4 regions of the Streptomyces citrinus genome follow, and region 1 is predicted to be linked to each of the others. Evidence: riboswitches for the same ligand, from Rfam matches in the RefSeq annotation. Region 1 holds a riboswitch; each other region holds the start of a gene.
What was found. Region 1 has a riboswitch for cobalamin ahead of V2W30_RS12165 (prenyltransferase/squalene oxidase repeat-containing protein). Riboswitches for the same ligand answer to the same signal wherever they lie in the genome.
Positions count from the first base shown of each region.

Region 2: it holds a riboswitch for cobalamin, as region 1 does, so the genes downstream of both, V2W30_RS36955 (ABC transporter substrate-binding protein) here and V2W30_RS12165 (prenyltransferase/squalene oxidase repeat-containing protein) in region 1, are expected to answer to the same signal.
Region 3: it holds a riboswitch for cobalamin, as region 1 does, so the genes downstream of both, V2W30_RS26345 (ribonucleoside-diphosphate reductase subunit alpha) here and V2W30_RS12165 (prenyltransferase/squalene oxidase repeat-containing protein) in region 1, are expected to answer to the same signal.
Region 4: it holds a riboswitch for cobalamin, as region 1 does, so the genes downstream of both, V2W30_RS03520 (HoxN/HupN/NixA family nickel/cobalt transporter) here and V2W30_RS12165 (prenyltransferase/squalene oxidase repeat-containing protein) in region 1, are expected to answer to the same signal.

Region 1 covers NZ_CP146022.1:2,602,503-2,610,302, forward strand. The annotation lists gene V2W30_RS12155 (hypothetical protein) at 1-16, shown strand, start outside; gene V2W30_RS12160 (flotillin family protein) at 30-1,202, shown strand; adenosylcobalamin-variant (AdoCbl-variant) riboswitch at 1,341-1,414, shown strand; gene V2W30_RS12165 (prenyltransferase/squalene oxidase repeat-containing protein) at 1,520-2,758, shown strand; gene V2W30_RS12170 (SCO2322 family protein) at 2,755-3,438, shown strand; gene V2W30_RS12175 (energy-coupling factor transporter transmembrane component T) at 3,443-4,573, shown strand; partial or broken gene V2W30_RS12180 (ABC transporter ATP-binding protein) at 4,570-6,199, shown strand; gene V2W30_RS12185 (ECF transporter S component) at 6,304-7,089, shown strand; gene V2W30_RS12190 (transglycosylase SLT domain-containing protein) at 7,374-7,778, shown strand.
Region 2 covers NZ_CP146022.1:8,039,477-8,047,276, forward strand. The annotation lists gene V2W30_RS36920 (hypothetical protein) at 1-208, opposite strand, end outside; gene V2W30_RS36925 (ATP-binding protein) at 453-878, shown strand; gene V2W30_RS36930 (SigB/SigF/SigG family RNA polymerase sigma factor) at 1,086-1,904, shown strand; gene V2W30_RS36935 (DUF5133 domain-containing protein) at 1,904-2,146, shown strand; gene V2W30_RS36940 (L-threonylcarbamoyladenylate synthase) at 2,219-2,839, shown strand; partial or broken gene V2W30_RS36945 (ABC transporter ATP-binding protein) at 2,854-3,641, opposite strand; gene V2W30_RS36950 (FecCD family ABC transporter permease) at 3,638-4,654, opposite strand; gene V2W30_RS36955 (ABC transporter substrate-binding protein) at 4,651-5,685, opposite strand; cobalamin riboswitch at 5,751-5,946, opposite strand; gene V2W30_RS36960 (hypothetical protein) at 6,077-7,800, opposite strand, start outside.
Region 3 covers NZ_CP146022.1:5,638,251-5,646,050, reverse strand. The annotation lists gene V2W30_RS26365 (YbdD/YjiX family protein) at 1-182, shown strand, start outside; gene V2W30_RS26370 (carbon starvation CstA family protein) at 1-10, shown strand, start outside; gene V2W30_RS26360 (DUF3311 domain-containing protein) at 324-596, shown strand; gene mctP (monocarboxylate uptake permease MctP) at 593-2,218, shown strand; gene V2W30_RS26350 (nucleoside hydrolase) at 2,311-3,291, shown strand; cobalamin riboswitch at 3,351-3,480, shown strand; gene V2W30_RS26345 (ribonucleoside-diphosphate reductase subunit alpha) at 3,608-5,956, shown strand; gene V2W30_RS26340 (ribonucleotide-diphosphate reductase subunit beta) at 5,956-6,975, shown strand; gene V2W30_RS26335 (hypothetical protein) at 7,130-7,288, opposite strand; gene V2W30_RS26330 (GlxA family transcriptional regulator) at 7,382-7,800, shown strand, end outside.
Region 4 covers NZ_CP146022.1:715,677-723,476, reverse strand. The annotation lists gene V2W30_RS03535 (MFS transporter) at 1-1,065, opposite strand, end outside; gene V2W30_RS03530 (hypothetical protein) at 1,267-2,511, opposite strand; gene V2W30_RS03525 (CaiB/BaiF CoA-transferase family protein) at 2,862-4,052, opposite strand; gene V2W30_RS03520 (HoxN/HupN/NixA family nickel/cobalt transporter) at 4,130-5,245, opposite strand; cobalamin riboswitch at 5,277-5,489, opposite strand; gene V2W30_RS03515 (metalloregulator ArsR/SmtB family transcription factor) at 5,594-5,944, shown strand; gene V2W30_RS03510 (inorganic diphosphatase) at 5,967-6,389, opposite strand; gene V2W30_RS03505 (GNAT family N-acetyltransferase) at 6,543-7,034, opposite strand; gene rho (transcription termination factor Rho) at 7,065-7,800, opposite strand, start outside.

The DNA.
Region 1 (7,800 bases):
CGACGGCGCCCGCTAAGGAGACGTCAAGGATGTTCGGATATCGCGTTCCCGCACCCGACGAGGCGATGCTGATCTCGGGCGGCAGGCGGGGACTTGGGGGAGCGCCCTTCCGCGTCGTCACCGGGCACGGGAAGTTCGTGCTGCCCGTGTTCCGCAAGACCCGCTTCCTGTCGCTCGCGATGAGCGAGGCGGAGGTCGTCGAGAAGTGCGTGACCCGGCAGGGCATCGCCCTCACCGTGCGGGCGGTCATCGCCTTCAAGGTGGGCAACGACCCGGAGTCCATCATCAACGCCGGCCAGCGGTTCCTCTCCGACCAGGACCAGATGTCGGTTCTGACCGGGCGGATCTTCGCCGGTCATCTGCGGTCCATCATCGGCTCGATGACCGTCGAGGAGATCGTCACCGAGCGGCAGAAGCTCGCGACGGAGGTCCTCGACACGTCGAAGGCCGAGATGGCGAAGATCGGGCTGCACGTCGACTCGTTGCAGATCCAGTCCATCGACGACGGCAACACCGGGTACATCGAGGCCATGTCGCGGCCGCACAAGGCCGCCATCCAGCGGCAGGCGCAGATCGCCCAGGCGCAGGCCACGCAGGCCTCCGCGGAGGCGGAGCAGGCGGCGGCCCGCAAGCAGGCCGAGTACGCGCGGCAGACGGCGATCGTGCAGGCCGAGTACAGCGCCGAGGTCGACCGGGCCAAGGCGCAGGCCGAGCAGGCGGGACCGCTGGCGCTCGCCAACGCGCAGCAGGAGGTGCTCGCCGCCCAGACCGAACTGGCGCTGCGGCAGGCCGAGTTGCGCGAGAAGCAGCTCATCGCCGAGATCGTGAAGCCGGCGCAGGCCGACGCCGAGCGGATCCGGGTCCTCGCCCTGGCCGAGGCCGAGCGGATGAAGATCCAGGCGGAGGCGGCCGCGTCGTACGACCGGGTCGCGCTCGACCGGATGCTCATCGATCAGCTCCCGCAGATCGTGAAGGAGGCGTCGGCGGGGCTCGCCGGGGCGAACGTGAACGTGCTGAACGGGGCGGACGGGCTCGGCGAGATCGCGGCCGGTCTGGTCGGCCAGGGCCTGACGATCCTCGACTCGGTCCGCAAGAACCTGGGCGGACCGAGCGACGCGGCACCCGTGCCCGGCGCCGCGATCGAGCAGTACCTCGGCCGGCCGCGCACCGGGGGTGACGACGGCCCGGTCGACGTCCGCTGAATCCCGCGCGGCGCGGAGCGGGCCCCTGCGGCGACCGGGCGGCGGGGTCCGCGGCGGCGCCCCGGGCCCCGGGGTGCCGGGGCGGTCCCCCAGCACCCCGGAGCGGCCCGGCCGGTACAGTGGGCCGGGTCGTCATCAAGCGCGCATGAGGGGAAGCCGGTGGAAGTCCGGCGCTGACCCGCAACCGTCACAGTCGGACTGCCTCACCCGCGCCCATGATCGGCTCAGGACCGTCGAGGCATACGGAGCCGGAGCCGCCCGGTGCCCCCGCGTGCCGTGCCGCCCGGCTCCCCGCAGGGAGAGGCACCCGCCCCACCATGAACATTCGCCGTAGCGCCGCGCTCGTCGCCGCGACCGTCGTGATCGGCGCCGCCGTGGCCCCGGCCGCCGCCGCGGACAGCGCCTCCCCCTCCCCGAAGGTCGTCGTGCCGAGCGGCCTGTACGGCAGCACCGACCCCACGTACGACGGTGTCTGGCGCCAGTCCCTGGCGTTCGTGGCGCAGGACACCGTGGGCGTGCACCCGGCGAAGAAGGCCGTGGACTGGCTGACCGGGCAGCAGTGCGCGGACGGCGGTTTCGCCGCGTTCCGCGCCGACCCGTCCGCGGCGTGCGACGCGAAGACGCCGGTCGACAGCAACAGCACCGCCGCCGCCGTGCAGGCCCTCGCCGCGGTCGGCGGCCACGACGCCCAGGTCGACAAGGGCGTCGCGTGGCTGAAGAAGAACCAGAACAAGGACGGCGGCTGGGGCTACAACCCGGGCGGCGCCAGCGACGGGAACTCCACCTCGGTCGCCATCGGCGCGCTGGCCGCCGCCGGGGAGAAGCCCGCGGACGTGAAGGCCGCTTCCGGCAAGACCCCGCTCGACGCCCTCGCCGCGCTCGCCCTGCCCTGCTCCGACGGCAAGAACGGCGGCGCCCTCGCCTACCAGCCCGACAAGAAGGGCAAGCTCGCGGCGAACGCGGACGCCACCGCCGCCGGTGTCCTCGGCGCGCTCGGCACCGGCTTCGCGCCCAACAAGGGCGACGCCCCGGACGCGTACACCTGCGCGAGCACCAAGGGCACGGACGCGGACGGCCTCGCCCACAACGGCGCCGTCTACCTCCAGAACCAGCTCTCCACCCACCTGTACCTGACGTCGCAGCTGGCCGGCGCCGAGGACCAGCCCGACTACGGGAACACCGCCGACGCGATCACCTCGGTCGCCGCGGCCGAGGGCATCAAGTACACGAAGGACCCGTACGCCTGGCTGGAGAAGAACGCCGGGGCCTGGGCGAAGCAGTCGGGCCCGGCCGCCTACGCCCAGCTGATCTTCGCGGCGCACGCGACCGGCAACGACCCGCGCGACTTCGGCGGCAGCGACCTGGTGAGCGCCCTGAACAAGACCGGCCCGGAGCCGGCCTCCGCCGCGTCCTCCTCGTCCGACAGCGACAAGAAGAAGGACGACGACAGCAACGACGGCGGCGGGCTCGGCACCTGGTGGATCGTCGGCGTCATGTTCGTCGCCGCCGTCGGCGTCGGCTTCATGCTGAGCGGCCGCAAGAAGCAGCAGCCGTGACCCGCGTCCGCGCTCTCGGCCCCGTGCTCGCCGTCCTCGGCGCGCTCGCGGTCCTGCTCGGCGCCGCCGTCGCCCCGGCGCAGGCCGCCGGGTACCGGTACTGGTCGTTCTGGGAGCGGGACGGCGGTGCGTGGACGTACGCGACCATGGGCCCCTCGCAGACGACGCCGTCGGACGGCGCCGTGCAGGGGTTCCGGTTCGCGGTGAGCGCGGACTCGAAGGACGCCACGCAGCCGCGCGGCGCCACCGGCTTCGACACCATCTGCGCCGGCACCCCGGCGAAGGACGGCGCCAAGCGGGTCGCGCTCGTCATCGACTTCGGCACGGTCGCGGACGCGCCGGGCGGCGAGACGCCGCCGAAGCCGCGCACCGCGTGCGCGCGGGTCGACGAGGACGCGACGACGGCCGACGCGCTCGCCTTGGTCGCGAAGCCGCTGCGCTACGACAGCAACGCGCTGCTGTGCGCCATCTCCGGCTACCCGAGGACGGGGTGCGGCGAGCAGGTCGCGGGCGGCGGCACCGACACGGCGTCGCCCGCCGCGACGGAGCCCTCCGACGCGAGCGGTTCGGGCGGTTCGAGCGGCTCCGGCGGGCCGTCCGTCGGCGTCATCGCCGGTGTCGCGATCGTCGCCGCGCTCGGCGTCGGCGCGATCTGGCAGGCCAAGCGCCGTCGCCACTGACGCCATGACCCGTCGTACGTTGCGCGCCCCCCGGGCCCACCGTTCCAACGCCCTGCACCCGGGCGCCTGGTGGGTCTGGGCCCTCGGCCTGGGCACCGCCGCGTCCCGCACCACGAACCCGCTGCTGCTCGCGCTGCTCATCGGTGTCGCCGGATACGTGGTGGCGGCCCGGCGCACCGAGGCGCCGTGGGCGCGGTCGTACGGGGCGTTCGTGAAGCTGGGGCTCGCGGTGATCGGCATCCGTCTCGTCTTCGCCGTCGTCCTGGGGTCGCCGATCCCCGGCAGCCATCTGCTCGTGACGCTGCCCGAGGTGCCGCTGCCGGACTGGGCGCAGGGCGTCAGGATCGGCGGCCGGGTCACGCTCGAAGGGCTGGTCTTCGCGCTCTACGACGGCCTGAAGCTGGCGACCCTCCTCATCTGCGTCGGCGCGGCGAACGCGCTCGCCTCCCCGTCCCGGCTCCTCAAGTCACTGCCGGGCGCGCTGTACGAGGCGGGGGTCGCGGTCGTCGTGGCGATGACGTTCGCCCCGAACCTGATCGCCGACGTGCGCAGGCTGCGGGCGGCCCGCCGGCTGCGCGGCCGCCCGGACAGCGGGCTGCGCGGGCTGCTCCAGGTCGGGCTGCCGGTCCTGGAGGGCGCGCTGGAGCGTTCGGTGGCGCTGGCGGCGGCGATGGACGCGCGCGGCTACGGCCGCACCGCCGAGGTCCCGCCGCTCGTCCGCCGGGCGACGGCCGTCTGCACGCTCGGCGGTCTCATCGGGGTGTGCGCGGGAACGTACGGGCTGCTCGCCGCGTCCGGCGCGGGCTACGGCCTTCCGGTGCTGCTCGCCGGGGTCGCCGCCGCGCTCGCCGGGCTGTGGCTCGGCGGGCGGCGCTCGGTCCGCACCCGCTACCGGCCCGACGTGTGGGGCGTACGGGCCTGGCTGGTCGCCCTGTCCGGGGTGGCGGCCGCGGCCGTGATGATCTGGAGCGGCACCCGGGACCCGGCGGCGCTGCAACCGCCGGTCGTCCCGCTCACCGTGCCGACGCTGCCGCTGTGGCCTGCGGCCGCCGTCCTCCTCGGCCTCCTCCCGGCCTTCGTGGCCCCGGCGCCGCCGAACCCCCCGACCACCGAGCCGACGGAGGCCCACCCGTGATCCGCTTCGAGGATGTCTCCGTCACGTACGACGAGGCGCCCGCGCCCACCGTCCGCTCGATCGAACTCCACGTCCCCGAGGGCGAGTTGATGCTGCTCGCCGGTCCTTCCGGGGTCGGCAAGTCGACGCTGCTCGGAGCGGTCAGCGGGCTCGTGCCGCACTTCACCGGCGGCACCCTGGCCGGACGGGTCACCGTGGCGGGCCGCGACACCCGTACGCACAAGCCGCGCGAACTCGCCGACGTCGTCGGCACGGTCGGCCAGGACCCGCTCTCGCACTTCGTGACGGACACCGTCGAGGACGAGCTCGCGTACGGGATGGAGTCGCTGGGCATCCCGGCGCCGGTGATGCGCCGGCGCGTGGAGGAGACCCTCGACCTGCTCGGCCTCGCGGACCTGCGCGACCGCCCCATCGCCACGCTCTCCGGCGGCCAGCAGCAGCGGGTGGCGATCGGTTCGGTCCTCACCCCGCACCCCCGGGTCCTGATCCTGGACGAGCCGACGTCCGCGCTCGACCCGGCCGCGGCGGAGGAGGTCCTCGCCGTGCTCCAGCGCCTCGTCCACGACCTCGGCACGACCGTCCTCATGGCCGAGCACCGCCTGGAGCGGGTCGTCCAGTACGCGGACCAGGTCGCGCTGCTGCCGGGGCCGGGCGAGCCGCTGCTGGTCGGCGCCCCGGCGGAGGTGATGGCCGTGTCCCCGGTCTACCCGCCGGTCGTGGGGCTCGGCCGCCTGGCGGGCTGGCACCCTCTCCCTGACGGTCCGCAACGCGCGCCGCGCGGCGGGCCCGCTGAAGGAGCGCCTGGACGCGAGCCACGTACCGGCCGGTGACGATCAAGGCCCGCCGGCGGTCGAGGAGCGGGCCCCGGATGGGAGCCCCGTGGCGGTGACCTCCCGGCTCGGCGTCCGCCGGGGCCGTGTCGAGGCCCTGCGCCATGTCGACCTGGCCGTCGCCCCCGGCGAGATCATCGCCCTGATGGGCCGCAACGGCGCCGGCAAGTCCACCCTGCTCTCCACCCTGGTGGGCCTGGTCAAACCCACCACGGGCTCCGCCGAGGTCGGCGGCGCCGCCCCCCACCGCACAGCGCCCCGCGACCTGATCCGCAAGGTGGGCCTGGTCCCCCAGGAACCCCGGGACCTGCTCTGCGCGGACACCGTGGCGGCCGAGTGCGCGGCGGCCGACAAGGACGCGGACGCGGCCCCCGGCACCTGCCGCACCCTGCTCGACGGCCTGATCCCGGGCATCCCCGACACCACCCACCCCCGCGACCTCTCCGAGGGCCAGCGCCTCACTCTGGCCCTCGCGATCGTCCTCACGGCGGCGCCGCCGCTGCTGCTCCTGGACGAGCCGACGCGCGGCCTCGACTACGCGGCCAAGGGGCGCCTCGTCGAGATCCTGCGGGACCTGTCCGCCCGGGGCCACGCGATCGTGATGGCCACCCACGACGTCGAACTCGCCGCCGAGCTGACCCACCGGGTCGCGATCCTGGCGGACGGCGAGATCGTGGCGGACGGCCCGACCCCGGACATCGTCACGTCGTCGCCGTCCTTCGCCCCGCAGGTGGCGAAGATCCTGGCCCCGCGGCGGTGGCTCACCGTCGCCCAGGTGGAAGAGGCCCTGGCGTGACCCTCAAGCCCTTCCGACGCCCGGACAAGCCCTTCCGGCGCCCGGCCGCCGGGGTCCCCGGCGAGGTCCCGCTCCGGCGCGACCGCCAGGCCGCCCCCGTCCGTCTGGGCCCACGCTCGATCGCGGCCCTCCTCCTGGTCAGCGCCGTCGGTGTCGTCGCCATCGGCTGGCCGCTGATCACCGGCCCCGGCTCCCAGGTCAACGCGCACGCCCAGGACGCGCCCTGGCTGTTCGCCGCGCTCCTCGTCCTGCTCGTGGCCGTCGTCGCCGCGACGATCTCCGAGTCGGGGCTCGGGCCCAAGGCGGTCGCCATGCTCGGGGTCCTCGCGGCGGCGGGCGCGGCGCTGCGCCCGATCGGCGCGGGCACGGCCGGTATCGAGCCGATGTTCTTCCTGATGGTGCTGAGCGGCCGGGTCCTCGGCCCCGGCTTCGGCTTCGTCCTCGGCTCCCTGAGCATGTTCGCGTCCGCGCTGCTCACCGGAGGCGTCGGCCCGTGGATGCCGTTCCAGATGCTGTCCATGGGCTGGTTCACGATGGGCGCGGGCCTGCTGCCCGGCCCGCACTCCCTGCGCGGCCTGCCCGAGCGCGTCATGCTCGCCGCCTACGGGTTCGTCGCCGCCTTCGCGTACGGCACGATCATGAACCTGGCGGGCTGGCCGTTCATGAACGCCCTCGCCTCGTCCGTGGCGTACCAGCCGGACGCCGCCCTGCACGAGAACCTGGCCCGCTTCCTCGCGTACTGCCTGGCCACCTCGCTCGGCTGGGATCTGGGGCGGGCGGCGCTCACCGTGGTGCTGACCCTGACCGTCGGCGGCGCCGTCCTGAAGGCGCTGCGCCGGGCCACGCGGCGGGCCGCCTTCGAGGCCCAGGTCACATTCGACGGGTCCTGAGGGGTCGCGCGGGGTGAAGCGCCCCACATGACGGAGGTCACCTCCTATCCCGGATCGTAGCTCCATTTTGTCTTTCTTTGACCGAGAGCACCCTGTTTGACCTGGGCCATGAGACCCGGAACACAAAAAGGGCACATGCCGCACTTACGACTTCCACTAGCAAAGGGGGTCTTTGCCGGATACCGGGACGGCCTGTTTCTCTGGAGCCGTCGCCGAGCGCCACGGCCCCTCGCCACGGAGCTCGCGGCCCCCCGGCCCCCCGGTCCCCCACGGAAGGTTCCGCCTTGTCCGCCACGCTCCTCCGCCGCATCGCAGGCCCGAAGAAGGCCATCGCCGGCGTCACCCTCGCGGCCGCCACGACCGGCATGATCTTCGCGTCGGCCCCGGCCCAGGCCGCGCCGGCCTCCGCCAAGGCGATCGCCCAGCAGAAGCTCTCGGACTCCGCGCAGTTCTCGTGCTTCGACAACATCGTGTCCCGCGAGAGCGGCTGGGACGCGAACGCCACGAACGCCTCCACCGGTGCGTACGGTCTCGTGCAGGCGCTGCCCGCCAACAAGATGGCGTCCGCCGGTTCGGACTGGAAGACCAACCCGGAGACGCAGATCGAGTGGGGCGTGAACTACATGAACGAGCGCTACGGCAGCGCCTGTGGCGCCTGGGCGCACTGGCAGGCCAACGGCTGGTACTGACCGGCCCCGCCCGGACGCCGGG
Region 2 (7,800 bases), 5.4 Mb from region 1:
GCACGGAGTCCTCGTCCCGCGGGTGCAGGGCGGTGGAGCGGGCCGCCTCCACGGGATCGAGATCGAGGAAGCCGTCGAGCACACCGGCCGCCTCGAGGGCGATCAGGTTGCGCCGGACGTCCTGCTCGGGTTCGGGCCCGAGATGGCGCCCGCGTCCCAGCCACGCGGTGTCGGGGACGAGGGGCGAGGGGGTGCTGGTCTTAGACATGGAGTCGTTCTGTGAGCGGACGGGGTGGGACCCAGTATGGGCCGCCTTCGCCCCGGACGGTGCAGGCAGGGGGTGCCCGGCGCGCCATGTCCGGTGCTTCCTGTCACGGTTCGCCAGGTGTGAGAGGAATCTTCGTGGAACCCGTGTGCACAGAGGTCTCAGAAGTGATGCACATGATGTGGCCGCTCCGGGCAAGGCGTCCTCGGGAGTGCGACAGGTCGGTAAGGAAGGACAGCGGTGATGGATGATGGCTGACGGTGAGGGGCGGACGAGCGCCGACGACCTGGCGGCGACCGTGGTGAACGGGTACGACCCACGGGGAGTGACCGACGCCCGGTTGTTCGCGGCGGACTTTCTGGACACGCTCGCCCGCCGGGTCCCACCCGACGAGCCCGACAGTCGTGACGACGCGCTGCTCATCGTGGACGAGCTCGTCGCCAACGCGGTGCAGTACGCACCGGGGCCGGTCACCGTCACCCTGCGCCGTACCTTCGACGGCCTGCACCTGACCGTCGGCGACAGCAATCCGGTGCCGCCCACGCCGCGCCCCGCCGATCCGCGTCGCGGGCCGGGACACATCGGCTGGCATCTGGTGCGCGCGCTCGCCCGTCAGGTGCATGTCGTGGCGGGCGCCGGCGGCAAGGAGATCCACGTGTTCCTCCCCTGGTGACGCGGACACCTGCCGAAAAGGCCCGCGAAGTCGTTGCGAGAACGACTTGTTTGCGGTGCGGGGGCCGGGGCAAACGGGAGTCGTGCTTCGGACAGGAGGCGCGTTCGCGGGAGAGGTGTGTCCTTTCCCGGTGGACGGCCGCTTCGTCGGTCGTTCCCGGCTCCCGCGGTGACCTGCCAGCAGTTATCCGTGGAGGAGCGAATCTTCATGATGACCCAGACCGCCGCACACCCCGCCCCGCGCACGACCGCCCCGGGGCGACACCCGCATGACGACGCGCCCGACACCGCCGTGCTCTTCGCCCGGCTGAACAGCCTCGACGCGGGGCCCGAGTACGACCTCGTCTGCGAGCAACTCGCCTCGGCCTGGCTGCCGATGGCCCACCGCATCGCCGGCCGTTACCGTGACCGCGGCGAGAGCCTGGACGACCTCAAGCAGGTCGCCGCCGTGGGCCTGCTCAAGGCGATCAAGCGCTTCGACCCCGAGCGCGGGGCTTTCGAGAGTTACGCCGTGCCCACCATCACCGGCGAGCTGCGCCGCCACTTCCGGGACCGCACCTGGGACCTGCGGGTACCCCGTCGTGTCCAGGATCTGCGGAACAAGGTGCGCGCCGCGCGCCGTGACATCGCCGACGCCCCCGGCGCCGGCGAGCCCGGCATCGCCGAGATAGCCGAGCACACCGGGCTGACCGAGCAGGAGGTCCGTGACGGTCTGGAGGCCCTGGAGAGCTACACCGCGCTCTCCCTCGACGCCGAACTCGCCACCTCGGACGACGGGTACAGCCTGGCCGACGTCCTGGGCACCGCCGACCCCGGCTTCGACCTCGTCACCGACCGGGAGGCCGCTCGGCAGGGCCTGCGCGAGCTGCCGGAGCGCGAACGCGCCATCCTCTACATGCGGTTCTTCGAGGACATGACGCAGAGCCGGATCGCCGAGCAGCTCGGCATCTCCCAGATGCACGTCTCGCGGCTGATCAACCGCAGCTGCGACCGCGTGCGCCGCAGTGCCACGGGAGAGGCGGCCTGATGCTGGTCCCGCACCCCACGGTGCTGCGCAGACTCCTCGCCGAGTACCAGGAGTTGAGCGAGAGCGCGGCGCCGGGCGCCGCGCCGGTGGACGCCGTCACGCGGCAGCGCGTGGAGGACCTCGGCTACACGCTGTGCGTGGTCACCGGAACCCGTCACGTCGGCGCCGCCGTGCGGACCGCCACCCGGCTCCTCGCCTCGTCGGGCCCGGCCCGCGCGGTCGCCGAACCGGCCGGGGAGTGAGGCGTCGCGCCCCGGCCCGGTTCACTCCGCATGCACCGGGCCGGACCGCGGGTGATCCCGTACGCTCGGCGGATGGCCAGGTATTTCGACGTGCACCCCGAGAATCCGCAGACGCGCATCATCTCCGCGGTCGCCGACAGCATCCGCGACAGCGCCCTCGTCGCCTACCCGACGGACTCCTGCTACGCCCTGGGGTGCCGACTCGGCAACCGTGACGGCGTCGAGCGGATCCGCTCGATCCGGCACCTCGACGACAAGCACCACTTCACCCTGGTCTGCCAGGACTTCGCGCAGCTCGGCAAGTTCGTGCAGATCGACAACGACGTGTTCCGCGCGATCAAGGCGGCGACCCCCGGCAGCTATACGTTCATCCTCCCCGCGAGCCGGGAGGTGCCGCGCCAGTTGCAGCACCCGAAGAAGCGGACCGTCGGCGTACGCATCCCCGACCACGTGGTGACCCAGGCGCTCCTCGCCGAGCTGGGCGAGCCGCTCCTGTCGAGCACCCTGCTGCTGCCCGGCGAGGAGGAGCCGCTGACGCAGGGCTGGGAGATCAAGGAGCGGCTCGACCACGCGGTGGACGCCGTGCTCGACTCCGGTGACTGCGGCACCGAACCCACCACCGTCATCGACTTCTCCGGCGGAGAGGCCGAGATCGTGCGGCGCGGAGCCGGGGACGTCGACCGCTTCGAGTGACACGGGGTCCGGTCTCAGCGGCCGACCGTGCCCAGGAACCGGATGTGCGGACGGTCCGCGGGGCCCGGCCGACTGACCTCGGCGCGTACGCCGTAGACCTCGGCGATGAGCTCCGTGGTCAGGATGTCGCCCGGGGCGCCCGCGGCCACCACCCGGCCCCGGCACAGGACGACGACCTGGTCGCAGTACGCGGCGGCCAGGTTCAGATCGTGCAGGGCGACGACGCTGGTCAGGTCGAGCCCGCCGATCAGGTCCAGCAGGTCCAACTGGTGCTGGATGTCGAGGTGGTTCGTCGGCTCGTCGAGCAGCAGCTCGCGCGGCTCCTGCGCCAGGGCGCGGGCGATCTGCACGCGCTGCCGCTCCCCGCCCGACAGCGTGTGCCACAGCCGGTGGGCCCGGTCGGCGAGCCCACTGCGCTCCAGGGCGGCCCGGACCGCCGCCTCGTCCCCGCCGACGCGGCCGACCAGGCGCGGCGGTGCGGCACCCGGCCGAGACGTACGACATCGGCGACCGTCAATTCGACCTGGGTGTCGGCCTGTTGCTCCACCATCGCGATGCGCCGGGCGGCCGTCCTGCGGCGCACCGAGGCGAGCGGGTCGCCGTCGAGGGTGACGACACCGCCGCTCGGGGCCAGCACACCGGCGAGCAGCCGCAGCAGGGTCGACTTGCCCGAGCCGTTCGGACCGAGGAGTCCGGTGACGGTGCCGGGGCGCGGGGCGAGGCTCACCCCGTCGAGGACGAGCGCCCCGCCGGGCGACCAGGACACGCGCTCCGCGCTCAGCCCCTTCCCGGAGACAGTCACCGCACGGCCCTGCCGCGGTAGAGGACGAGCACGAACGCGGGCACGCCGATCAAGGACGTCACCACCCCCACCGGAACCTCCTGGGGTTCGAGGACCGTGCGGGCCGCCGTGTCCACCCACACCAGGAACACCGCCCCGGCCAGCGCCGTCACCGGCAGCAGCCGGGTGTGCCCGGGACCCACCAGGGCGCGGGCCGCGTGCGGCAGCACCAGACCGACGAAGCCGATGGCGCCCGCCGCGCTCACCAGGGCCGCCGTCAACAGGGCCGTCACACACAGCAGGACCAGGCGGGTGCGGGCGACATGGACGCCGAGCGCCGCCGCCGCCTCCGGGCCGAACGCGAACGCGTCGAGCGTGCGCCCGTACCCGAGACAGACCGCGAGGGCGACGACGAGGACCGCGAGGCAGAGCCACACCTCGGTCCAGCCGACGCCGCCGAGCGAGCCGAGCAGCCAGAACAGGACGCCGCGCGTCGTCTCCGCGTCGGCCGCCGTCAGCACCACGAACGACGTCAGCGCGGAGAAGAGCTGCATCGCGGCCACCCCGCACAGCACCACCCGGTCCGTGCTGCCGCCGAGGCTGTGGCTGAGCAGCAGGACGAGCGCGAACGAGCAGACCGCGCCCGCGAACGCGCCGCCCGACACGGACAGGGCGCCCCCGCCCACCCCGAGCACCACGACGAGCACGGCGCCGGTCGACGCTCCGGACGACACCCCGAGCACGAACGGGTCGGCGAGCGGATTGCGCAGCAGCGCCTGGAGCACCGTGCCGCACACCGCGAGGCCCGCGCCGCACACGGCCGCGAGCAGCGTGCGCGGCAGCCGCAGGTTCCACACGATGCCGTCGCGGATCGGCGAGAGATCGGAGGTGCCCCAGCCGAGCCGTGCCCCGACCGCGGCCCACACGTCGGCGACCTCGATGTGCGCGGGCCCGATGGTGATGGCCACGGCGACGGAGGCGCACAGCGCGGCGAGGCCCGCGGCCCCGTAGAGTCCCGGCCGCAGGACGCTCACCTGGTGAGGCCGTACGTGCGCAGCGCCGCCGCCACCTTCTCCACGCCGTCCACGGTCCGGATCGTGGGATTCATGTCCTGCCCGCTGAGCAGCACGTACCGCTTCTTCCGTACGGCCGTCATGTTCTTGGTGACCGGGTCGGACTCCAGGAACCGGATCTTCTGCGCGGCCGACTCGGCGGACTGCGAGCGGCGCGTCAGATCGCCGATGACGAGGACGTCGGGGTCGCGGTCGGCGACCGTCTCCCAGTTGATCTGCGGCCACTCCTCGCGCGTGTCGTCGAACACGTTGCGCAGGCCGAGTTCCTTCGTGATGACGCCGGGCGCGCCGCAACACCCCGCCATATAGGGCGAGTCGGAGTTGGCGAACCAGTACAGGACGTCCACGCCGCTCGCGTCGAGCCCCGAAGTGGCCGCGCCGACACGGGACTTCAGACCGGTGATCAACTTCTCGCCGCGTTCCTCGACGCCGAAGACGCGCGCGAGGTCACGTATCTCCCCGTACACGGTGTCCAGGGTGAGGGCCTCGGTGCGCACCCCGTCGCCGTCGCCACTGTTGTCCTTGTCCGCGCAGTCGGTGGGGGAGAGGTAGGTGGGCACGCCGAGCTTCTCGAACTCCTCGCGCGGGGCCACACCGCCCTTGCCGAGGGTGTACGTGAAGGAGGCCGCGGCGAAGTCCGGTTCGGTGTCGAGGACCTTCTCGAAGGACGGGTAGCGGTCGGCCAGACGCGGCACCTTCGCGTTCGCCTTCGCCAGGCCCTTGAGGACCGGATCGGTCCAGGTGGCCGTGCCCACCATCCGGTCCGCGAGTCCGAGGGACAGCATGATCTCGGCCGACCCCTGATCGAGGGCGACGGCCCGGCGCGGCGCGTGGGCGACGCGGACCTTCGTACCGCAGTTGTCGAGCGTCACGGCGCGTGCGTCGCCGTCCGGCGCGCCGTCGGCCGGTTCCGCTGTCGCGCATCCGGTGAGCAGCAGCAGGGTTCCCGCCAACAGGGGCGCGGCAAGGCGGAGTTGACGTGCGAGGGGCACGGGGAGTCCTTAGCGTCCAGGGCTCATACGCGGAGCCGGCCTACGGTTCACCCCCGCCCGCTGGTCGCCGCCGGAGGCTGCCAGCAGGTCTTCGGACTCGGGGTCGTCCGCGCGAAGCGCCTTCCCGGGCCGGTGGCCCAGTGGCAGTTGCTCCGCCCGTCACCCTCACCGCTGCGCGTCAGTTCCGGGTTCCCACCGGATTCCCTGACCCGTGTGCGTCGTTGAACGCACAAAGGTACGACTGGCTCGGCGAAATTATCACAGGCCGGACGTCTCGGGCCGAGCGGACCCAGGGCCTGCCCGGCGGATCAGGTCGCGGCTCGGGTGGCCCGTGCCCTGCTGCGCCGGCGTGCCGGACCCCGCGTCCACGACACGATCGGCCGGGCAGGCCCTAGGGGGCCGGTGTCCGGCGCTCCGCGTTGAGCACGGCCACCGCACCCCGCGCGTCGCCGATCGTCGCGTAGTCGACGGCGACGAAGGTCACCGGTCGGCCGCGTTCGCGCTCGCAGCGGCGGGCCCGGTCGAGCACGAACCTGCGGGTGTTGACCGTACCGGCGTCCAGGCGGCTGCCGCCGTCGATCGTGATGAAGTGGTTCAGCAGGAAGAGCCGCTTGTCGTCGCCGCCGCGGTGCGCCACGCAGTTCATGTCGCCGGGGGAGCGGAAGGCGAACGGGGTCTCCATGCCGTACCGGTAGAAGTTCCGGTACCAGGGAGCGGGGCCGTCGGCCTGTTCGGCGAAGACGACGAGCCGGCGACCGCTGTCGATCATGTCGCCGAGCGTCGGCCAGGGCCGTGCGGGATCCGGGTCGGGCGTGTGGACCAGATCGTCGAGACCGGCCTCGGCGAACGCCTTCGCGGTGTCCTCACCACTGATCGCGTCCTGCACGATGAACGTGACCACATCGGTGGGATGGGCCCGCATCCAGTCACCGATCCCGCGCAGCGCCGCCACCAGCTCGACCGCCCCGGCCCGGCACACCGCGTGGCACAGCCACAGCCCGTCGCGCGGCGGGTTGATCGCGTTGACCGCCGACCTGACCAGGGCCTGCTGCGCGGGGGTGAAATCCGAGTCGGAGAGCCGCCCGGCGATCTCGTCGGGCCGCTCCCACCGGTACGTGTCGATCTGGAGGGCCCGCACCCCGTCGTCCAACTGCGCGGTGATCCCCGGGTCCTGGAGCGGCCCGATGAACCGGTCGACCGTCGTCGACATGGCGTTGTGCGAGGTCAGGTACGCCACCTCGTCGTAGCGCCGGTCGCACAGCTTGGCGCTGCCCTGGCACACGCGCGGCCCACCGGGACTGATCAGCGGCGGCAGCGCGACCATCCCGGCCACCGCCACGGCGGCCGCGCCCAGCCCCGCCCCGAGGAATCGCCGCGACGGCGCCGTCCGCGCCCGCTCCGCGCGCAGCCGCAGCCCCGCCGCCACCAGCAGCACCCCGACGGCGACGGGCACCAGCGCCGCGACGACCGCGGTGGCGGTGAGCCGGTCGACGGCGGTGCCCTGCACGTCGTCGACCAGCCGGGCCAGGCTCGGCGGCCACGAGGCGGGCGGGTCGACCAGGCGCCCGTCGGCCGACAGCCGCGCCGCGCCCACGGCCAGCAGCGTGAGGAGACCACCTGCGACGAGCGGCACGCCGAGCCGCGTCAACCGCCGTCCGGGCTGCGGCGATCCGGCCCACCACAGCACGGCGAGGGACGCCACGAGCAGCGCGGCCGCGAGTCCCTCGACCAGACCGAGCCCGACCGCCGTGTACGGACGCACGTCGTGCAGCGTGTCGAGGTCGTTGCCCGACTCCCGCAGCGCCGCGCCCAGGTCCCAGGTGCCGTCGTCCACGAGCTGCCGGAGCTGGGCGACCGCGCCCCGCGTGTGCTCCGACAGGGCGGCGGGCGCCACGGCGGCCAGCGCGGTCGCGACGTCCCCGTCGGCCAGCGCCGTCTCCACCTCGGGTCGCAGCGCCCCGCGCTCGTTCTCCGCGACCGCGGACAGCAGCGCGTCCGCGACCCGGTCGGCCTGCTCCTCGGTGAGCGGGAGCGCCGGTATCCCCTCGGGGGCCCGCCCCGCGGACAACTCCCGCAGGGCGTCCGACAGATCGGCGGTGAACCGCTCGAAGTCCG
Region 3 (7,800 bases), 3.0 Mb from region 1:
GGGTGGCTAGGTATGTGCGGTGGTACGTCAGGGAGTTGACCGACGAGAGCGCGTACGAGCGGTACGTGGCGCACCTCAGGCAGACGCACCCGGGGGCGTCCGTGCCCTCGCGGCGCGAGTTCGAGCGGCGCCGGACGGAACGGCAGGAGTCGGATCCCCGACAGGGCTTCCGTTGCTGCTAGTTCGGCAGGGGATCGCCCCGGGCGCACCGCGGCCGAACGTCCGTTATCCGGACAGGGGTTCCATAGATCAAGACTCTCGCTTAGATTTCCCGCACGTTAAAGGTGAGATAAGTGGGACGAGCGAGGGGACGGAGCCGCGGAATGTCCGATGCGCCTGAAGTGAGACAACCGGTGGTCACACCGGTGCGCGTGATCATTGCACTGTGCCTGGCCGCACCCTTCGTGGCGATGCTCTGGGTCAGCTCGTACGCGAAGGTCGACCCGGCCTTCATCGGCATCCCGTTCTTCTACTGGTACCAGATGCTCTGGGTGCTCATCTCGACCGCGCTCACGATGATCGCGTACAAGCTGTGGCAGCGTGACCAGCGTTCCCGCAAGCCCGCCGGTTCCGCCCAGGAAGGGGCCGGCGCGTGAACGACGGCGTCAACGGTGTCGCGCTCACCGTCTTCATCCTCTTCTTCCTGGCCGTCACGGTCATGGGCTTCCTCGCCGCGCGCTGGCGCCGGGCCGAGAGCGACTCGCTCGACGAATGGGGCCTGGGCGGACGGTCGTTCGGCACCTGGATCACCTGGTTCCTGCTCGGCGGCGACCTCTACACCGCGTACACCTTCGTGGCCGTCCCGGCGGCGATCTACGCGGCCGGCGCCTCCGGCTTCTTCGCGGTGCCGTACACGATCCTCGTCTACCCGCTGATCTTCACGTTCCTGCCACGCCTGTGGTCGGTCTCGCACAAGCACGGGTACGTGACGACGTCCGACTTCGTGCGCGGACGCTTCGGCTCCAAGGGCCTCTCACTCGCGGTCGCCGTCACCGGCATCCTCGCGACGATGCCCTACATCGCACTCCAACTGGTCGGCATCCAGGCCGTCTTGGACGTCCTCGGGGTCGGCGGCGGCGAGAACACCAACTGGTTCGTCAAGGACCTGCCGCTGCTGATCGCCTTCGGCGTGCTCGCCGCGTACACGTACTCCTCGGGTCTGCGGGCCCCCGCGCTGATCGCGTTCGTCAAGGACACGCTGATCTACATCGTCATCGCGGTCGCCATCATCTACATCCCGATCAAGCTGGGCGGCTTCGACGACATCTTCGCCGCGGCGAACGAGAAGTTCTCGCAGATCAACCCCGCGACCGACAAGCCCGTCGGGGCGCTCGCGCCCGGCTCGGCAGGGACCTGGACGTACGCGACGCTCGCGCTCGGCTCGGCGCTCGCGCTGTTCATGTACCCGCACTCGATCACGGCGACGCTGTCGTCCAAGAGCCGCGAGGTCATCCGCCGCAACACCACGATCCTGCCGCTGTACTCGCTCATGCTGGGGCTGCTCGCGCTGCTCGGGTTCATGGCGATCGCGGCCGGGGTCAAGGTCCAGAACGGGCAGTTGGCCATCCCGCAGCTGTTCGAGGACATGTTCCCCGACTGGTTCACGGGCGTCGCGTTCGCGGCGATCGGCATCGGCGCGCTCGTACCTGCGGCCATCATGTCCATCGCGGCCGCGAACCTCTTCACCCGCAACATCTACAAGGACTTCCTCAAGCCGGACGCGACGCCCGAGCAGGAGACCAAGGTCTCCAAGCTGGTCTCGCTCCTGGTGAAGGTGGGCGCGCTCGCCTTCGTCCTGACCATGGACAAGACCGTCGCCATCAACTTCCAGCTGCTCGGCGGCATCTGGATCCTCCAGACCATGCCGGCGCTGGTCGGCGGTCTGTTCACCCGCTGGTTCCACCGGTGGGCGCTGCTCGCCGGCTGGGCGGTCGGCATGGTGTACGGCACGCTCGCCGCGTACGGGGTCGCCTCGCCGACGCAGAACCACTTCGGCGGCTCCGCCAAGGAGATCCCGGGCATCGGCGAGATCGGCTACATCGGCCTGACCGCGTTCGTCCTGAACGTGATCGTGACCGTCGTGCTGACCTTCGTACTGAAGGCCGCCAAGGCCCCCGAGGGCATCGACGAGACGTCGCCCGCGGACTACACGGCCGACGCCGGTGACAAGGGCGTCAAGGTGGAGCTGCCCGCCGTGGGAGTCGACGCCGGCCACTGAACCGCAGCACCGTAACGGGACAAGCCCCTCCGGTCCGGAGGGGCTTGTCCCGTTACGGTGTCCCCTGACCGCGATCACTGAAGGAGCCCCCCATGCCCGCCCCCATCGTCCTCGACAGCGACCCCGGCATCGACGACGCCGTCGCGCTCCAGTACCTCCTCGGCACGGGCCTGTGGGACCTCAAGGCGTACACGACCGTCGGCGGCAACGTCCCCTCCGAGCAGACGTTCCGCAACGGCCGCGCCCTCGCCCGCGCCTTCGGCATCGACGGCGGCGTGCCGGTGCACCGCGGCGCCGGACGCCCGCTCACCCGGCTGCCGTACTCGGCGGCCGGCGAGTTCCACGGCGCCGCCGGGCTGGGCACCGAGGTCCTTCCCGACTCGACCGCGCCCGAGCAGACCGAATCCTCCACGCAGGCGCTGCTGCGCCTCTCGCGCGCGTACGAGGGTGAGCTCACCGTGTGCGCCACGGGGCCGCTCACCAATGTGGCGCTCGCGCTCAGCGAGGACCCCGGCTTCGCCCGGCGCGTGAAGCACCTCGTCTTCATGGGCGGCGCCGCCGAGGTGCCCGGCAACATCACGCCGGTCGCCGAGTTCAACGCGTGGGCCGACCCGGACGCCGTCGACCTCGTCGTGTCCTCGGGCATCCGCTACACGATGGTCGGGCTCGACGCGACGCACGGCTGGCGGTTCGGCGCCAAGGAGCTGGAGATCCTGGAGGAGGCGGGCCAGGACATGGCGCTCACCGCCCGCCTGATGAGCTTCTACCTGAACGCCTACCGCGCCGACGAGGGCTGCCCGCTGCACGACCCGCTGGCCGTCGGCGTCTGCGCGGACGAGTCGTTCGTCACCGCCGCCGAGGGCACGGTCGTCGTCGAGTGCGCCTCCGAACTCACCCGCGGCAAGACCGTGTTCATCCCCTACGACGCCGACTACCCCCGCGAGTACTACGTCGAGTCGCCGCTGGTGAACGCGCGCACGCGGCACCGCGGCCGGATCGCCCTCGGCACCGGACCGCGCAACTTCACGGAGGACTTCGTGGACGCGCTCCTGAAGCGGCCGGGCACCGTGTAAGCACCGCCGCATGCGGCGGGCCGACACAAGATGTGGGCCTGCCGCAGCGACCCGGCACAACATGTATGCTCGCTCTCGCTGTCGCCACAGGGGAATCCGGTGCAATTCCGGAACTGTCCCGCAACGGTGAACGGAGGCGCACAAAGCGCCTGCGTGAGTCCGAGGACCTGTCGACGGTACGCCCGAGCCGTCCGGCTGGGGCGTCGACGACGTCGGGCCTCGCGGATCGGGCCGGTGACGACGGTGCCGCCGTGCGTGCGCGCCCGAGCCACTCCTCCCCCGTAAGGCCCCGAGCCGAGCGAGGGAGAGCCCCCACGTGACCATCGCGCCCGCTGATCCTGCCTCAGTCGTGGCCGAGGCGGATGCCCCCGGCACCGCGCTGCTGCGCACGCTGACCGAGCTGACCGCCGACCTCCCCGACACCGACCCCGGCCGGGTCGCCGCCGCCGCGCTGCGCGGCCGCTCCGCCGGGGCCGACGAGACCGAGCTGCGGGAACTCGCCACCGAGGCGGCCGCCGGGCTCATCTCCGAGGACCCGGCCTACTCCCGGCTCGCCGCGCGCCTGCTCACGCTCTCCATCGCCGCCGAGGCCGCCTCGCAGGGCGTCACCTCGTTCACCGAGTCGGTCGCGGTCGGCCACCGCGAGGGCCTGATCGCGGACCGCACCGCCGAGTTCGTCCGCGTCCACGCCGCCCGGCTCGACGCGCTGATCGACACCGCGGGCGACGACCGCTTCGGCTACTTCGGGCTGCGCACCCTGCACAGCCGCTACCTGCTGCGCCACCCGATCACGCGCTCCGTGATCGAGACGCCGCAGCACTTCATGCTCCGGGTCGCCGCGGGCCTCGCCGAGGACGACAGCGCGCGGGCGCGGGACGAAGTGGCGGCCCTGTACGGCCTGATGAGCCGCCTCGACTACCTGCCCTCCTCCCCCACGCTGTTCAACTCCGGGACCCGCCACCCGCAGATGTCGAGCTGCTACCTGCTCGACTCGCCGCTGGACGAGCTGGACTCGATCTACGACCGGTACCACCAGGTGGCCCGCCTCTCGAAGCACGCCGGCGGCATCGGTCTCGCGTACTCCCGCATCCGCAGCCGCGGTTCGCTGATCCGCGGCACGAACGGGCACTCCAACGGGATCGTCCCGTTCCTCAAGACCCTCGACGCGTCGGTCGCCGCCGTGAACCAGGGCGGCCGCCGCAAGGGCGCCGCCGCCGTCTACCTGGAGACGTGGCACGCGGACATCGAGGAGTTCCTCGAGCTGCGCGACAACACCGGTGAGGACGCGCGCCGCACCCACAACCTCAACCTGGCCCACTGGATCCCGGACGAGTTCATGCGCCGGGTCGCCGAGGGCGGCGACTGGTCCCTGTTCTCCCCCGCCGACGTGCCGAACCTCGTCGACCTGTGGGGCGCCGACTTCGACGCCGCGTACCGGCGGGCCGAGGCCGAGGGCAAGGCCCGGAAGACCATCCCTGCCCGGGACCTGTACGGCCGCATGATGCGCACCCTCGCCCAGACCGGCAACGGCTGGATGACCTTCAAGGACGCGGCGAACCGCACGGCGAACCAGACCGCGGAGCCGGGCCACACGGTCCACTCCTCGAACCTGTGCACCGAGATCCTGGAGGTCACGGACGACGGGGAGACCGCGGTCTGCAACCTGGGCTCGGTGAACCTCGGCGCCTTCGTCGACGTGGAGCGCCACGACATCGACTGGGAGCGCCTCGACGAGACCGTCCGCACGGCCGTCACGTTCCTCGACCGGGTCGTCGACATCAACTTCTACCCGACCGAGCAGGCGGGCCGCTCCAACGGGAAGTGGCGCCCGGTCGGCCTCGGGGCGATGGGCCTCCAGGACGTCTTCTTCAAGCTGCGCGTGCCCTTCGACTCCCCCGAGGCCAAGGCGCTGTCGACGCGGATCGCGGAGCGCGTCATGCTCGCCGCGTACGAGGCGTCGGCGGACCTCGCCGAGCGCAACGGGCCGCTGCCCGCCTGGGAGAAGACCCGCACGGCACACGGTGTGCTGCACCCCGACCACTACGGCGTCGAGTTCACCTGGCCGGAGCGCTGGGCCGCGCTGCGGGAACGTATCGCCGAGGTCGGCCTGCGCAACTCGCTGCTCCTGGCGATCGCGCCGACGGCCACCATCGCCTCCATCGCGGGCGTCTACGAGTGCATCGAGCCGCAGGTCTCCAACCTCTTCAAGCGCGAGACGCTGTCCGGCGAGTTCCTCCAGGTCAACTCGTACCTCGTCGAGGAGCTGAAGGCGCTCGGCGTCTGGGACGCCCAGACCCGCGAGGCGCTGCGCGAGTCCAACGGCTCGGTGCAGGGCTTCACCTGGGTCCCGGACGAGGTCCGCGCCCTGTACCGCACGGCGTGGGAGATCCCGCAGCGCGGCCTGATCGACATGGCTGCGGCCCGTACCCCGTACCTCGACCAGGCCCAGTCCCTGAACCTGTTCCTGGAGACGCCGACCATCGGCAAGCTCTCCTCGATGTACGCGTACGCCTGGAAGTCGGGCCTGAAGACGACGTACTACCTGCGCTCGCGTCCCGCGACGCGCATCGCGCGGGCCGCGGCCCGGGTGCCGGTCCAGATGGCCGAGCCCGACGCGGTCGCCTGCTCCCTGGAAAACCCCGAGTCCTGCGAGGCCTGCCAGTAATGACGGACACCACTCCCGAGAAGAACCTGCTCGACCCGGGCTTCGAACTGACCCTGCGCCCCATGCGCTACCCGGACTTCTACGAGCGCTACCGCGACGCCATCAAGAACACGTGGACGGTGGAGGAGGTCGACCTCCACTCCGACGTGGCGGACCTCGCCAAGCTCACGCCCGGCGAGCAGCACATGATCGGCCGTCTGGTCGCGTTCTTCGCGACGGGCGACTCGATCGTGTCGAACAACCTCGTGCTCACGCTGTACAAGCACATCAACTCCCCCGAGGCGCGCCTGTACCTCTCGCGCCAGCTGTTCGAGGAGGCCGTGCACGTCCAGTTCTATCTGACGCTGCTCGACACCTATCTGCCCGACCCGAAGGACCGGGCGGCGGCGTTCGACGCGGTCGAGGAGATCCCCTCCATCCGCGAGAAGGCCGAGTTCTGCTTCCGGTGGATGGACTCCGTCGAGAAGCTCGACCGCCTGGAGACCAAGGCGGACCGCCGCCGCTTCCTGCTCAACCTGATCTGCTTCGCGGCGTGCATCGAGGGCCTGTTCTTCTACGGCGCGTTCGCCTACGTGTACTGGTTCCGCTCGCGGGGTCTGCTGCACGGGCTGGCCACGGGCACGAACTGGGTCTTCCGTGACGAGACCATGCACATGTCGTTCGCCTTCGACGTCGTCGACACGGTCCGCAAGGAGGAGCCGGACCTCTTCGACGACGCGCTGCGCACGCAGGTCACGGACATGCTCCGGGAAGCGGTCGAGGCGGAGCTTCAGTTCGCGCGGGACCTGTGCGGCGAGGGTCTGCCGGGCATGAACACCGACTCGATGCGCCAGTACCTGGAGTGCGTCGCCGACCAGCGCCTCCAGCGCCTCGGCTTCGCCCCGCTCTACGGCTCGGAGAACCCCTTCTCCTTCATGGAGCTCCAGGGGGTCCAGGAACTGACCAACTTCTTCGAACGCCGCCCGTCGGCGTACCAGGTGGCGGTGGAGGGCTCGGTCGACTTCGACGAGGACTTCTGAGCTACACGTTCCTGAGGGGGCGGTACCGGGCGCATCCGTGCGTGCGCCGGGTGCCGCCCCTTCGTCGTCGACCGCGCGCGGGCGGTAACTCCCCGTGTTCTCCGTGCTGTTCGGTTCGGCGCGCGCATCTGCCGGCCGTGGCCCGGCGGCCGGGTCAGGCGACTCGGTCGTAGCGGGCGCGGAGTTCCTCCGCGGCGCGGGCGGACCTGAGCCGGCGGTCGACGCGACGGTCGTGGGCCATTCCGTACAGGGACGGGGCGGCGAGGAGGAGGAAGACGACGAGGACGGTGAGGTAGTTCATCGCTGTGTTCATGCCTCTACTGTCGCGCCGGACGGCACCGCGCGGCAGTGGCAGGACTGTCAGTGACCCTCGAATTGCTGCCAACTCTGCGGCACACTGGCAGACATGCTGAAAAACGTGGCCGCAGTGCTGCTCGACGGTGTGCACCCCTTCGAACTCGGCGTGGTCTGCGAGGTGTTCGGCCTCGACCGGAGCGACGCGGGGCTGCCCGTGTACGACTTCGCGGCGGTCTCCGTCGAAGGGCCGAACCTGTCGACGCACGTCCCCGGCATGACGATCTCCACCCCGTACGGCATCGAGCGCCTGGAGGAGGCCGACCTCATCGCGATACCGGCGGCCGGCGGGCCCACGCACGCCTACCCGCCGGAGCTGCTCGCCGCGCTGCACCGCGCGGTCGACCGGGGCGCGCGCGTCCTCAGCGTCTGCTCGGGCGTGTTCGTCCTCGGCGAGGCCGGGCTGCTCGACGGGCGCCGGTGCGCGGTGCACTGGCGGTACGCGCGCGAACTCGCCGTCCGCTTCCCGCG
Region 4 (7,800 bases), 1.9 Mb from region 1:
GAGCGCGAACCCGGCCGGGATGATCACCTTCGGGCCGATCCGGGGCACCAGGACGGTCGTCGAGAGCTGCGCGAGGACCATCAGGGCGGCCATCATCGGCAGGAACGCCACACCGGTCTTCGTCGGGCTGAAGCCGAGGTTCAGCTGGAGGTAGTAGGTGAGGAACAGGAAGACGCCGAACATGCCCGCACCGGTGATCAGCACGGTGATGAACGAGGCGGCGCGGTCCCGGTCGAGCAGGACGCGCATCGGCAGCAGCGGGTGCGCGGCCCGGGTCTGCCACCAGGTGAACGCGGTCAGGAGCAGGGCGCCCGCCACCAGGAAGCCCCAGGTCTGCGGGGAGCTCCAGTCGTGGGTCTCGGCGTTGGAGAAGCCGTAGACGAGGGCGAACAGACCGGACGAGACGAGCAGCGTGCCCGGCAGGTCCAGCTTGGAACCGGCCGCGTCGCGGTGGTTGCTCAGGAGCATCCAGCCGCCCGCGAAGGCCACGACGGCGAAGACGACGTTCACGTACAGCGTCCAGCGCCAGTCGAGGGTGTCGGTCAGGACGCCGCCGAGCAGCAGCCCGACCGCACCGCCCGCGCCGGCGATGGCGCCGTAGACGCTGAACGCCTTGGCGCGTTCCTTGGCCTCGGTGAACGTGGTGTTGAGCAGGGACAGCGCGGCCGGTGCGAGCAGCGCGCCGAAGACGCCCTGGAGCGCGCGGGCCGTCACCAGCATGCCGAAGCTGGTCGACGCGCCGCCGAGCACGGAGGCGCCGGCGAAGCCCGCGACACCGATGAGGAAGGCGGGCTTGCGGCCGAAGAGGTCGGCGATCCGGCCGCCGAGCAGCAGCAGGGAGGCGAAGGCCAGCGCGTACGCGGTGACGATCCACTGCCGGTTGGCGTCCGTGAAGCCCAGGTCCTGCTGAGCGGAGGGCAGGGCGATGTTCACGATGGTCGCGTCGAGCACGACCATGAGCTGGGCGATGCCGACGATGCCGAGAATCCACCAGCGACGGCGGGACTCCCGTGCGTCGGGCGGGGCCGAGGTGCCGGTGGCATCGGCCAGGGTCGTCTGGGACATGGGGCCACTCCAGGGAAGTCGCGGGGAGGAATCTCGTAAGAGAACGAAACGGTTTCGTTCTCGACTCGACGAGCGTACGGCCTGCTAAGCGAAACGGCAACGTTTCGCTGGGGGAGTGACGCAGACAACAGCCCTGGAAAACACGGGTGCCCGGCCTCCCCGAGGGGAGGCCGGGCACCGACGTGCGGCTTCGCGTGGACGTCAGTCCTTCTTCTGGGCCGTCTGGATCGCCGAGATACAGACCGAGATCGCCTGCTGGAGCTCCTCAAGACGCTGCAGCATGTCGTCCTCGATGATCTCGTCGATCTCCTCGACGTCGTCGAAGGTCAGCTCCTCGAAGGCCTTCGTCGCCTTCTGGAGGCTGCTGTAGAACTTCGCGCGCCGCTCCTGCACCCGCAGCTCGGGGTCCTTCTCGACCGTCTCGGCGACGAGGGTGCGCACGGTGTCGTACGCCTCGCGGGCCCACTCGCCCGACTCCTCGTCCTCGTCCAGCTCGTCGATCAGCGACAGGTGGCGCTCGGCCTCCTCGCGCAGCTGCTGCGGGGCCTCGATCGTCTGACCCGCGGGGGTCTTGACCTGGCCCTCCTCCGCGATCTTCCGTACGTACTCCAGCTGGCCGCCGGTCTTGGTCTCCTCGGCGACGGCCTTCTTCAGGTCGTCGGTGCGCACGATGTCGCGGGCCAGGCCCGAGCGCAGCACCGGGTCCTCGCCGAGCCGGTCCATCAGCGCCTTGCGGGCGGCCTCGGCGGTGCCCGGGTCGGCCAGGATCGCGGCCCGCAGCGCCGTCGGGTTCTCCGCGACCTCCAGGGCCTTGGTCGGCCGGATGCCCTCGGCCTCGGCGGCCTCGGTGATCGCCTGGCCGCGCACCGACGTGGCGCTGGAACGGGAGACGTAGTACGACAGCCAGACGTCGGCGTCCGGGAGCTCGATGTCGTCGCCCGGGGCCAGCGCCTCGAACTGCGGGACCAGGCCGTCGTCGGCCGCCCTGTCCCACGCCTTGTAGAAGCGCATGACGCGGTCGGCCGAGCAGCCGGCCAGCGCGGCGAACCGGCGCGCCGAGACCTTGGTCGTCTCGTCGGCGCCCTGCCCGCCGGGGCGCACGCTGCGGGCCACCTTCAGGGCGAAGGTCCAGCCGCCGGTGCGGGCGTAGACGCCGAACTCGCGGGCGTCCCGGGCGACGGCCTCCGGCACTTCGGCGGAGGCGTCGTCCGGCTCGCCGTCGGCCTCGGCTTCGTCCTCGTCGTCCAGGGAAGTCTCGGGGGCCTCGGGGGCCTCGGGGGAGACCTCGGGCGCGGCTTCCGTGGGGGGCTGCCAGAAGTTCTCGTCCGTCTCGGACTGACGCGCCTCCGGAACGTCGGCCGCGGGCGTGGGCTCCGCGACGGGCGTGTCCCCGGCGTTCTCGTCGGACGGGACGGCTGCCTCGGACGAGTCGATGGCTACGGTCACGTAGGTACTCCTGGGTGATCGGGCGCGTGAGGGTTGACGCGATACTTTATCGCTCCGATTGAGGTGTTTTGCGCGCGAGTTGTCGCGGCGCGGCCCGATCCCCGTCCCGACCCCGTGGCCGGGCCCGTCGTTCGAGGCTCCCCCTCCCACGACCGACGGGCCCGACTGCCTCGACCATGCGCCGCGGCGGGAGAGCGTGGGCACGGGAGGCTCTGTTCAGCAGGATCGCAGTGGGCGAGCCGTGTGCGGGTGGGGCCGAGGGGCCCTAGTGGGGGGCCGAACGTCCCTCGTCGGCCACGGGCGGCCCGGAGCGCGCCGCCGACGGTCCCGAGCCGGCCGGAGCCCACGCCCTATACGGCGCCCGCGTCCCGCAGCTCAGCGATCGTGGCCGCCTCGTAGCCCAGGTCCTTCAGGACGGCCTCGGTGTGCTCGCCCACCGACGGGACCGCCTCCATCCGGGGCTCCACGCCCGCGAGGGTCGCCGGCGGCAGCAGCGCGCGGACCGGGCCGCCCGGCGTCGCCACCTCGCGCCAGCGGTCGCGGCCGGACAGGACCGGATGCGCGACGAAGTCGGCCACCGTGTTGAGGCGGGCGTTCGCGACCTTCGCGCGCTCGAGGAGGGCGACGGCCGCGGCCGCGTCGAGTTCCGCGAAACGGGCGGCGACGATCGCGTCGAGCTCGGCGCGCCGGGCGACGCGGGCCGAGTTGCGGTGGAAGCGCGGGTCCGCGGCGAGCGACGCGTCCCCCAGGAACTCCGCGCAGAACGCAGCCCATTCGCGCTCGTTCTGGATCGCGAGGAGGACGGTCTTCCCGTCCGCCGCGTCATAGGGCCCGTACGGCGCGATGGTCGCGTGCGCGGCGCCGACCCGCTGCGGCTGGCCGCCCGAGTACGCGGTGTAGTACGCGGGATAGCCCATCCACTCCGCGAGCGCCTCGAAGAGGGAGACCTCCACCGCGCGTGCCGTGCCCGTCGCCCGCCGCTCGTAGAGCGCGGTGAGGATGCCCGTGAACGCGTACATGCCGGCCGCGATGTCGGCGATCGCGATGCCCACCTTGGCCGGGGCCTCGGGCGTGCCCGTCACCGACACGACGCCCGTCTCGCACTGCACCAGCAGGTCGTACGCCTTGCGGTCCGCCCACGGCCCGTCGGCGCCGTAGCCCGAGATGTCGCAGACCACGAGCGAGGGGTGCAGGCTCGCCAACTCCGTTGCGGACAGGCCGAGTCGGGCCGCCGCACCCGGCGCGAGGTTCTGCACGAAGACGTCGGCCCCGGCGAGCAGGCGGGCCAGTACCTCGCGGCCGCCCGGTGTCTTGACGTCGAGCGTCACCGATTCCTTGGAGCGGTTCAGCCACACGAAGTGGCTGGACTGCCCGTGCACCGTCTCGTCGTAGCCACGCGCGAAGTCGCCCACGCCCGGCCGTTCCACCTTGATGACCCGCGCTCCGAGGTCGGCGAGCTGGCGGGTCGCGAACGGCGCCGCCACCGCCTGCTCCAGGCTGACGACGGTGATGCCCTCGAGGGGCAGGCGGGCGGCGCTCATCGACGGTCCTCCGTGCGGGAAAGGCGTGGTGACGTGCACGCTATGCGACGCGTCCACGTCACCGCACGGCGGCCGGTCTACGCGCTGTCGGCCAGGCGCGCCGACCAGCGCTGCTCGACCTTCGCCAGCCGCCAGTAGACGATCGCCACCGCCCACACCACGACGAACAGGCCGACGATGACGTACCCGACGTTGTCGAGATCGAGCCCGGCGATCCAGCCGGTCACCGCGTCCGACAGATCGAGCTTGTCGTGCAGCACGCCGACGAGTTCGATCGTGCCGATGAAGAACGCGACCGCGATGGACAGACCGGTGATGGTGAGGTTGTAGAACACCTTGCGCACCGGGTTGGAGAACGCCCACTGGTACGCGAAGTTCATGAACGTGCCGTCGAGCGTGTCGAACAGGCTCATTCCCGCGGCGAAGAGCAGCGGCAGGCACAGGATCGCGTACCAGGGCAGCCCGGCCGCCGCGCCGCTGCCCGCCATCACCATCAGCGTCACCTCGGTCGCCGTGTCGAAGCCGAGGCCGAACAGGAAGCCGAGCGGGTACATCTGCCCGGGGCGGGTGATGGACTTGGTGAAGCGGCCGAGGACGCGGTTCATGAACCCCCGGGAATCCAGGTGCTGTTCGAGCTCCTTCTCGTCGTACGAGCCCGCGCGCATCGACCGGAACACCTTGAGGATGCCCAGCAGGGCGACGAGGTTCAGCGCGGCGATGAGGTACAGGAACGAGCCGGAGAAGGTCGTGCCGAGGACCCCGAGCACCTGGTGGGTGCGGGAGTCGTCACTGGTCAGCGTGCCGGCGAGCGCGGTGCCGCCGGCGATCAGCGCGGCCAGCAGGACGACCACGCTGGAGTGGCCGAGCGCGAACCAGAAGCCGACCGAGACCGGGCGCTTGCCGTCGGCCATCAGCTTGCGGGTGGTGTTGTCGATCGCGGCGATGTGGTCGGCGTCGAAGGCGTGCCGCATGCCGAGGGTGTACGCGGTGATGCCCAGGCCGATGCCGAAGGCCTTGTTGTCGACTTCGTAGTGGTTGGGGACGACCAGCAGGAACAGCACGCCGAACGCGACGACGTGCAGGGCCAGGATCACCGCCATCAGACCGGCGGTGCGCAGGGTGTCCTCGCGCCGCCACCGGAAGGCGGAGTCCGGTTCGGCGGGCCGCACAGGAGAGTTTGCGGGCAGGGTCATACGTCGATCACGCTCCAGCACCTCGTGGATCACTTCGTGAGATGCCGTGGCCGGTCTCCTGGCTTACGGGCGTGCGCCGTCGCTCCTGCCTTCCCAGCGGCCTCGCGGCCACCAGTGGCGTGCTGGTGCGGGGCGCTCCGGACCTGCGGTCCGGAACCCGATCACAGTGGCGAGGGCCGCTCCGGACTTGGCCCCTGAGGGGTTGTCACCGGTCTTCCCGAGCACCACGGCCCGTTCACCTTAGGGGCGTTGGTGCGTGACTGCATAGCTGCACACCTGTGCAGGTATGAAAGATCACATCGCGTACCGGGTGGTGGCGGGTGACGCGGCTGTTGAGAGAATCCGGCCATGCATCTCGTTCCGGCCGAGCGGGCCGATCACCGCACCATCGACGGCCACCGGGTCTGCGACGCCGTCGAGGCCATCGGGGACGTCGAGCGGGTGCGGGAGTGGGCCGAGCGGTTCTCGCTCCTCGCCGACCCGCACCGGCTCGCCCTGCTGCTCGCGCTGCGCCGGGTCGGCCCGCTGGCCGTGTCCGATCTGGCGGTGGCCTCCGGGATGAACGGCGCGGCCGTCTCCCAGGCGCTGCGGCTGCTGCGGGCGGCCGGGGTCGTGGCGGGGGAGAAGGCCGGGCGCGTGGTGCGCTACCGGCTGGTGGACGCGGCGGTGGGAGAGCTGGTCGACCGCGCCGCCCCGTGAGGCCAGCCGTTGCGTGGCGGGATCAGGTCCGGCGCTCGCGCGCCCGCCTGATCTCCTCGTACGCCTTCTCGCGGCCCTCCCAGTGCGAGCCCTCCACCGACTTGCCGGGTTCCAGGTCCTTGTACACCTCGAAGAAGTGCGTGATCTCCAGACGGTCGAACTCGGGGATGTCCTCGATGTCCTGGACCGTGGCGTGCCGCGGGTCGTGCGCGGGCACGCACAGGATCTTCTCGTCCGGGCCCTTCTCGTCGCTCATCACGAACATGCCGATGGCCCGGCACTCGATGGTGCAGCCGGGGAACGTCGCGTCGCCGGTCAGCACGAGCGCGTCCAGGGGGTCGCCGTCACCGCCGAGGGTGCCGTCGACGTAGCCGTAGTCCGCGGGGTACTGGGTCGAGGTGAAGAGCATCCGGTCGAGCCGGATCCGGCCGAGCTCGTGGTCCATCTCGTACTTGTTCCTGGACCCCTGCGGGATCTCCACGATCACGTCGAACGCGTCCGAGCGTGTCTGTTCGCCGCCCAATGTGGCCTCCTTGCCGCATGGCTGCCCGCTGTGCTGGACCCGAGTGTGCGCCGTGCGGAGCGAGGGCGGAACCCCTCAGGCGGCGGGTGGAACCGCGAATTCGAGTTCGGGCCTGTCCCAGGCGACGGCCGGCGGGCGCGCGGCCACCGTGCCGGTGCGGTGCGCGCCCATGCTGCGGTAGAAACCCTCGGCGGGCGGATGGGAGACGACGCGTACGCGGTCGAGCCCGGCGGCGCCCGCCTCGCCCCGCATGTGCGCGACGAGCAGCCGCCCGATGCCGAGACCCTGCGCCTGGTCGGCGACGAACATGAGGTCGAGCTCCGGCGGACTGAGGATCAGCGAGTAGAACCCGAGCACCCGGTCGTCGGCCTCGTCGACGGCTACGAAGACACGGTGCGCCTCGATGTAGTCGGGGCCGACCCGGTACCCGTCGACCATCGGCGCGTACGGGCCTTCGTAGGCGCGGGAGCCGCGCACGAGCCGGGTCAGCCGCTTGGCGTCGCGCGCGGTGGCCCGCCGGACGGCCACGGCCGGCCGCCGCCCGGGGCGCGTAATGATCGGGGTCATGGTTCGAGTATTACGCATCGCGGGGTGGGGTCAGGCGCCGGGGACCGTCCGGTGGACCTGACGCAGGAACGCGGCGTTGTCCGGGGTGTGCCGCATCTTGTCGAGCAGCGCTTCGTACGACGCGTGCCCGTCGCGCCCCTGGAGGGCCCGGCGCAGTCCGCGTACGGCGGCCAACTCGTCGGCGGGCACGAGGAGTTCCTCGCGGCGCGTGCCGGAGGGGGTGATGTCGACGGCCGGGTAGACGCGGCGGTCGGAGAGGACGCGGTCCAGGCGCAGCTCCATGTTGCCGGTGCCCTTGAGCTCCTCGAAGAAGTAGTCGTCGGCGCGCGAGCCGGTGTCGACCAGAGCCGTCGCGAGGATGGTCAGGGAGCCCGACTCCTCGGTGTTGCGGGCCGCGCCGAACAGCCGCTTCGGGCCGAGCACCGCGGCGGCGTCCACACCGCCGGACAGGGCGCGGCCGCCGGAGGCCGCCGCGTTGTTGTGGGCGCGGCACAGGCGGGTCAGTGAATCGAGCAGGATCACCACGTCGCGGCCCTGCTCGACGAGGCGCTTGGCGCGCTCCACGGCGAGTTCGGCGAGGGCGATGTGCGCCTTGGCCGGGCGGTCGAACGTGGAGGCGTACACCTCGCCGCGCACGGAGCGGCGCATGTCGGTGACCTCCTCGGGGCGCTCGTCGAGGAGCACCACCATGAGGTGGGTGTCCGGGTGGTGGGTGGCGACCGAGGCCGCGATCTGCTGGAGCAGCACGGTCTTGCCGGTCTTGGGC